Linked DNA regions of Methylicorpusculum oleiharenae. The protein of the gene in region 1 interacts with the protein of each later gene in a pairwise test. Links are inferred from orthologs where the notes say so. Each region holds a gene or a part of one and is shown on either strand. Other genes may lie near its edges.

What was found. The genes of interacting proteins can lie anywhere in the genome.
Region 2: the proteins of rlmN (region 1) and GO003_RS20460 interact in binary tests that used the Escherichia coli proteins (3 or more experiments, as listed by UniProt). The link is inferred for Methylicorpusculum oleiharenae from one-to-one orthologs.

Annotation. Positions count from the first base shown.
Region 1 is NZ_WUTY02000001.1:998,100-1,001,692, reverse strand. The notes cover bases 278-3,203. They hold rlmN (23S rRNA (adenine(2503)-C(2))-methyltransferase RlmN), read left to right. Parts: upstream 278-1,147; coding sequence 1,148-2,260; downstream 2,261-3,203. Other genes in these bases: hisS (histidine--tRNA ligase), read left to right, coding at 3,025-3,203; pilW (type IV pilus biogenesis/stability protein PilW), read left to right, coding at 2,301-3,017; ndk (nucleoside-diphosphate kinase), read left to right, coding at 742-1,173; secF (protein translocase subunit SecF), read left to right, coding at 278-652. In the rest of the region: more of secF, read left to right, coding at 1-277; more of hisS, read left to right, coding at 3,204-3,593.
Region 2 is NZ_WUTY02000001.1:4,591,671-4,594,710, forward strand. The notes cover bases 1-2,824. They hold GO003_RS20460 (DEAD/DEAH box helicase), read left to right. Parts: upstream 1-687; coding sequence 688-1,962; downstream 1,963-2,824. Other genes in these bases: GO003_RS20455 (hypothetical protein), read right to left, coding at 1-255; GO003_RS20465 (DUF938 domain-containing protein), read right to left, coding at 2,013-2,627; GO003_RS20470 (GNAT family N-acetyltransferase), read left to right, coding at 2,691-2,824. Also shown: more of GO003_RS20470, read left to right, coding at 2,825-3,040. UniProt on the Escherichia coli protein: DEAD-box RNA helicase involved in the assembly of the 50S ribosomal subunit at low temperature. Exhibits RNA-stimulated ATP hydrolysis and RNA unwinding activity. Acts before DeaD.

The DNA.
Region 1 (3,593 bases):
CATCAGCAGTTCGGAACTTAGCAATAAAGTTTTAGACGTGATTAATAAAAAAACCTCAGAGCGGGCAGAATTGCGCCGGGTTGAATTTGTCGGTCCGCAAGTCGGAGACGAATTAGCTGAAGATGGTGGCCTTGCGCTGCTTTACGCCATGTTCGGTATTCTGATTTATGTGGCCTGGCGATTTGAGTATAAGTTTTCTGTGGGTTCGGTTGTGGCATTGATTCATGATGTCATCATCACCATGGGTTTCTTTTCATTACTGGGCCTGGAATTTGATTTGACGGTCCTTGCAGCGGTTTTGGCCGTGGTCGGTTATTCGATCAACGATACGATTGTGGTCTTTGATCGGATTCGAGACAATTTCAAAATGCTTAGAAAGGAAGAATCGATAACCATCATAAATGTTTCGATCAATGAGACATTGAGCAGAACCTTGATGACTTCCTTCACGACCATTATTGTCGTCGTCGCATTGGCCGTTTTGGGCGGTCAAACCATACATAATTTTGCGCTTGCCCTGTTGGTGGGGATTTCGGTCGGAACGTATTCGTCCATATTCATAGCCAGTGCGATTGTGTTATCGATGGGTGTGACTCAGGAAGATTTGATGGAGCCGGTTAAAGAGGGCGTTGATATTGATAACATGCCTTAATAATTAACCGATTGAGGCGTCTGCTCATATATAATCAAAAACTTAACTACAAACATTTAACACAATAATTAAACGGGAGTTTATACAGAATGGCAGTCGAGCGTACTTTTTCAATCATTAAGCCTGATGCAGTAGCAAAAAATGTAATCGGTGAAATAGTCAGCCGTTTTGAAAAAAACGGTCTGAGAATTGTCGGTTCAAAGATGTTGCATTTAACGCGTGAGCAGGCCGAAGGCTTTTATGCCGTTCACAAAGAGCGTCCATTTTTTAACGATCTGGTTTCATTTATGATTTCAGGTCCGGTTGTGGTTCAAGTATTGGAAGGCGAAAATGCGGTTCTTAAAAACCGTGATCTGATGGGCGCAACCAACCCAAAAGATGCAGCTCCTGGCACTATTCGCGCTGATTTTGCGGACAGTATCGATGAAAATGCGGTTCACGGTTCGGATGCGCCTGAAACTGCCAAAGAAGAAATTGCTTTCTTTTTCTCTGCTGATGAACTCTGTAATCGCACCCGATAAGCCTAAAAGCATCAATCTGCTCGATTTTGACAGGAAGAGCCTTGAGGCTTTTTTTGTCGAAATCGGCGAAAAAGCCTTCCGGGCCACACAGTTGATGAAATGGATTTATCAGGAAGGCGTTGATGATTTTGATGAAATGACCAATTTCAGCAAGTCATTGCGCACATATCTGAAAGAACATTGCACGCTGTCACCCCCTGAGGTTGTTGTCGAACAAGTTGCGACTGACGGCACCTGTAAATGGGTGCTGCAGACCGCTTGCGGCAATCGCATTGAAACGGTGTTTATTCCCGAGGAAAGCCGAGGCACTTTGTGCGTATCCTCGCAAATTGGCTGCGCATTGGCCTGCACGTTTTGCTCAACGGCACAACAGGGTTTTAACCGAAATCTGAGCACCTCGGAAATTGTCGGGCAATTGTATTTTGCGCAAAAACGTTTGGGACTTGAGAACAGAATTACCAATGTGGTGATGATGGGCATGGGCGAACCCTTGCTCAACTTCGACAATGTAGTTCGCGCCATGCGTTTGATGATGGATGATTTTGCCTATGGCTTGTCCAAGCGTCGGGTGACGATCAGCACTTCGGGAATCGTGCCGGCGATGTATCGTCTGACGCAGGAATGCGATGTCAGTGTGGCCGTTTCTCTTCACGCCGTGAACGATCAATTAAGGGATGAGTTGGTACCGATCAATAAAAAGTACCCACTCAAAGAACTGTTGGAAGCATGCCGAGATAATGTCAAATTGGCACCGCGGCGACGGATTACATTCGAATATGTGATGCTGGCAGGGATTAACGATTCGGTTGAAGATGCACGGGCGATGATCAAATTACTCAAGACCGTGCCTTCCAAGATTAATCTGATTCCGTTTAACCCGTTTCCAAACTCGCGTTATGAGTGTTCCAGTGCCGAAGTGATAGACCGCTTTCGTGCCGTGCTGCATAACGCCGGCATGGTGACCACGATAAGAAGAACGCGCGGTGAGGATATTGATGCGGCTTGCGGCCAGTTGGTTGGCCGGGTAGCGGATAAAACCCGAAGACATTTGAAGCTGGCCATGAAAGGATCAGAACGTGCGGCATAGGTTGAACGGGCGCGCTTTAAATGCGGTTGGCTGGCTTTTGATGCTCACTTTAAATGCCTGCAGTTCGTCAGGTCCTGAGCGTAGCGACGAAGAGTCATCAGCTATTCATCTGCAATTGGGCCTGCGTTATCTCAACCTGGGTCGCTTAAGCGAAGCAAAATCGAATCTGAAAAAATCCTTGTCGCTCGATTCTCATAACGCCGAGGCTCATAATGCGCTGGCTGTATTGTCCGAACGTCTTAAACAATACGATGAAGCGGAAGAGCATTACGAAGACGCGTTGAACATCGATTCCGGGGATTTGAGCGCGCTTAACAACTACGGTCGTTTTCTCTGTGAGCGGGGCGAGTATGACAAAGGTATGTCTCATCTTAAAGATGCGCTCGCCAATCCACTCAACGACAGGCTTTGGCTGGCATTAACCAATGCCGGGCGCTGCGAGAGTGAGAAAGGTAATTTATTAGAGGCAGAAGCCTATTTCAGGCAAGCCTTGCAGTATCAGCCCAATTACGCACCGGTTTTACTGGAAATGCAGAAGTTGAGTTATAAGAAAGGTGATTACTGGGCCGCTAAAGGTTTTATGGAACGCTATCTTGCGACCAGCCAGCATTCGTCGGAATCATTGTGGTATGCCTACCAAACGGAAAGAGCTTTGGGTAATGCGGCTGCGGCAAATGATTTAAAAAAACAATTGTTCGATAAATTTCCCTTGTCAGATGAAGCCAAAAAACTCATCACTGACCAAACAGCACACTAATTAAGACATGGTAAATAAAATTCAAGCCATCCGCGGAATGCATGACATTCTGCCGGATCAATCGTCCCTATGGCATTATGCGGAAAACCTCATCAGAGAGGTGATGGCGGCTTATGGTTATGATGAAATCAGATTGCCGATAGTTGAAAAGACCGAATTATTCAAGCGATCCATCGGTGAAGTGACCGATATCGTCGAAAAGGAAATGTATACCTTTGATGATCGCAATGGCGATTCATTAACTTTGAGGCCTGAAGGCACTGCGGGCTGTTTGCGTGCAGCGCTGGAACACGGTTTATTACATAATCAGATTCACCGCTTATGGTATTACGGACCGATGTTCAGGCATGAACGCCCTCAAAAAGGCCGCTACCGCCAGTTTTATCAGCTCGGTATTGAAGCCTACGGTATGGCGGGTCCTGACATTGATGCCGAATTGATCATGCTGACCTATCGCTTATGGCAAAAATTGGGTATTACCGCTAAAGTTCAACTCGAAATTAATTCGTTGGGCACTATTGATGAGCGGACTGTTTATCGGGCCGCATTGGTGGACTATTTCAGCCAGCATCTGGA
Region 2 (3,040 bases), 3.6 Mb from region 1 along the record:
CAGCAAAAACAAGATCAACGGATAGCCCAACCCGGGTCGTGGAACCACAAATTGCTGACTGATTAATACGATCAAAACGGTCACCGATAAAACAATTAACCATTCAAGGTCTTTTCGCGTCAGTACGCAAAGAGCGATGACTCCGCTACTGATCAAGCCCAAAGGCAACACATATTGAGACAAAGCACCCAGCATACCGGCGACGGCAATCGCCTGAAATGGGCCCTTCATGACAAAGCCGGCTAACAATTTCATATTGACACTCCTGTCGTTATTTTTATCAAAAGGCAAAGCTTTTAGGACCAAAACAAAATTAAACGTTACGTAGCTTATCACTGAATCCATTACGCACAATTCAGCGCTTTAGACAAGTTGATAATTCAGGCTTCTACGCGTACCATGGGGCATTTTTTACGTAACAACCTTTACACGGCTTTTGTTGTTAATTGCCCGGTCGATAATAGATACCGCTTTCGTTGCACACTTTTTTGCGCCGCGTGTCTATCACTTTACCTGATCACTGCCAAGGCCAGGACGGAATATATCCTAAGCTCAGGGGCTCCCTACATCGCTGTTGTTTCTGTTTTAAAGTCGCACATTCAATCGAATCCCTAACTATCTATGCCAAACTTTTCCGATACTGCGTTATCGCCTGTTACCTTTATAAATTTCAATCTTGATGATTGCTTGTTAAAAGCCACTGAGCAAATGGGTTTTAAACAAGCGACCGAAGTCCAGGCGCATTGCATTCCGGCAGCGCTGGAAGGTAAAGACCTCTGGGTAGCCGCCAAAACCGGCAGCGGGAAAACCGCAGCTTACCTTCTGCCGCTGTTGCAGCGTCTTCTTGATGAACGTCTTAATGCTTCGGGCGTCAGCGCCCTGATTCTTGCACCTACCCGTGAGTTGGCCCGTCAAATCCATAAACAATGCCAACTGCTGGCCGAGTTTACTTCAATAACATCCGGCCTGATCACCGGTGGTGAAGATTTTAAAAAACAATCCGGACTGTTCCGTAACGATACGCACATCGTCATTTCGACGCCGGGCCGTTTGCTGGAACTGATCAATGAGGGCTCTGCCAATCTCAATAACATCAGTGTGCTGGTTGTTGATGAAGCCGATCGCATGCTGGAAATGGGTTATGGCAATGACCTTGTCAGCATCGTCGAGCAATGCAACAAAACGCGTCAGACCTTGTTTTTTTCAGCGACACTCAATCCCAATTTAAAAGGTGTTGCCCGCACCATCCTGAACGACCCTCAACCGATTTATCTCAACGGCATTCAGGAAGTCCACAGCCAGATTCATCAGCAAATGGTACTGGCCGATGATTTTGAACACAAACAAAAATTACTCACCTGGCTGCTCAGCAACGAAACCTACGGCAAAGCGCTGGTGTTTGCCAACACCAAAATCAACGTCGATAAACTGCGTGGACCGTTGCGCGGCCATAAATTAAGAGTCGGCAGCCTGCATGGGGATATGGATCAGAGTGAAAGAAACAAGGTGATGACTTTCTTCAGGGATGGCGTTATCAATATCCTGGTTGCTACCGACATTGCTGCTCGGGGCCTGGACATTGAAGGCGTCGATCTGATAATCAACTTCGATCTGGCTCGCAATGCCACCGATTATGTGCACCGGATCGGCAGAACAGGACGCGCAGAAAATGAAGGTGTGGCCATTTCTCTGATCAACTCAAGGGAATGGAATCAGCTTGCCGGAATTGAACGCTATCTGAATCAACGCTTGACCCGAAGAACCATTAAAGGCATGGAAGGCCACTATACCGGTCCGAAAAAACTCAAATCATCCGGTAAAGCGGCCGGCACCAAGAAAAAAGAGTCGGCGCCAGAGAAAAAACCGGTCAAGAAAGAGAAAGTGCGATTACGCGATAAGAAAAATATCGGCAAACGGCGCAAACCCAGCGCCGTCGAGACATCAACTGAAAACAAATCTTAGCCCGAAGACCGGGGCATCCGGGATTCCAAATCCGATCGGCTTAAGTTCGGTTAGCCTGTTTCCAAACGGATTTTCTGAAACACCAGCAGCCGGTTGTTAGCGGGCATCGCATGATCATCGACAAGATTCATTCCCGCGTTTTGCGCTTCAGCCGCAACCGCCTCGAAATCACGGATGCCACTTAATAAATCCCGCGCTTTAAGCGACTGGTCAAAAAATTCATTACTGGCGCTGGTGTATTGCCCGTTATAGTTAAAAGGCCCATAAATACAGACTGTTGCATCCTCTGCCAACAAGGATTTCAAGCGGGCAAACAATACCGTCACATCCTGCCATGACATGATGTGCAATGTATTGGCGGTAAACAACGCCTCAATACGGGTGCATGGCCAGACCGCATCATTCACATCCAGCGCCACCGGTGACTTGAGGTTACTCAAGCCGGCTTCACTTATCCATTGCTCGATACCCGGCAAATACTCCGCTCTGTCAGCAGGCTGCCAGATCACATGCGGCAGATGACCGGCAAAATGGCACGCATGCTGACCTGTCCCGCTGCCGATTTCCCATACGGTTAGCGGCTTGACGAATATCTGTCGCAATACGTGCAAAATAGGTTCTTTGTTATTCTCACATGCCTGAGAGAAGGGTTTAGGCTGATTCAAACGCAAATGCTCCAAAAAGTGATAATCTCTAACTAACTCCGATTTAACCCGTCAGTTTTAAAGATGATTGTAAAACAGCTATCCAGCCTCAGTGAAATCGATAAAGACCAGTGGAACAGCCTGACCGGTTTCACTTACCCGTTTCTGCGACACGAATTTCTGAACGCATTGGAACAATCCGGTGCAGTCTGCGCGCAAACCGGCTGGGAACCCAAACATCTGCTGGTCTATGAAAATAATGAACTGATCGCACTGATGCCGCTATACCTTAAACATCACTCCCAAGGCGAGTATGTGTTCGACCATCAGTGGGCTCAGGCTTATCAGCAACAAGGCCAGGACTATTATCCCAAATGGCTGACCGCGGTTCCTTATTCACCTTGTCAGGGTCCCCGAATCATTATTCAGAACAC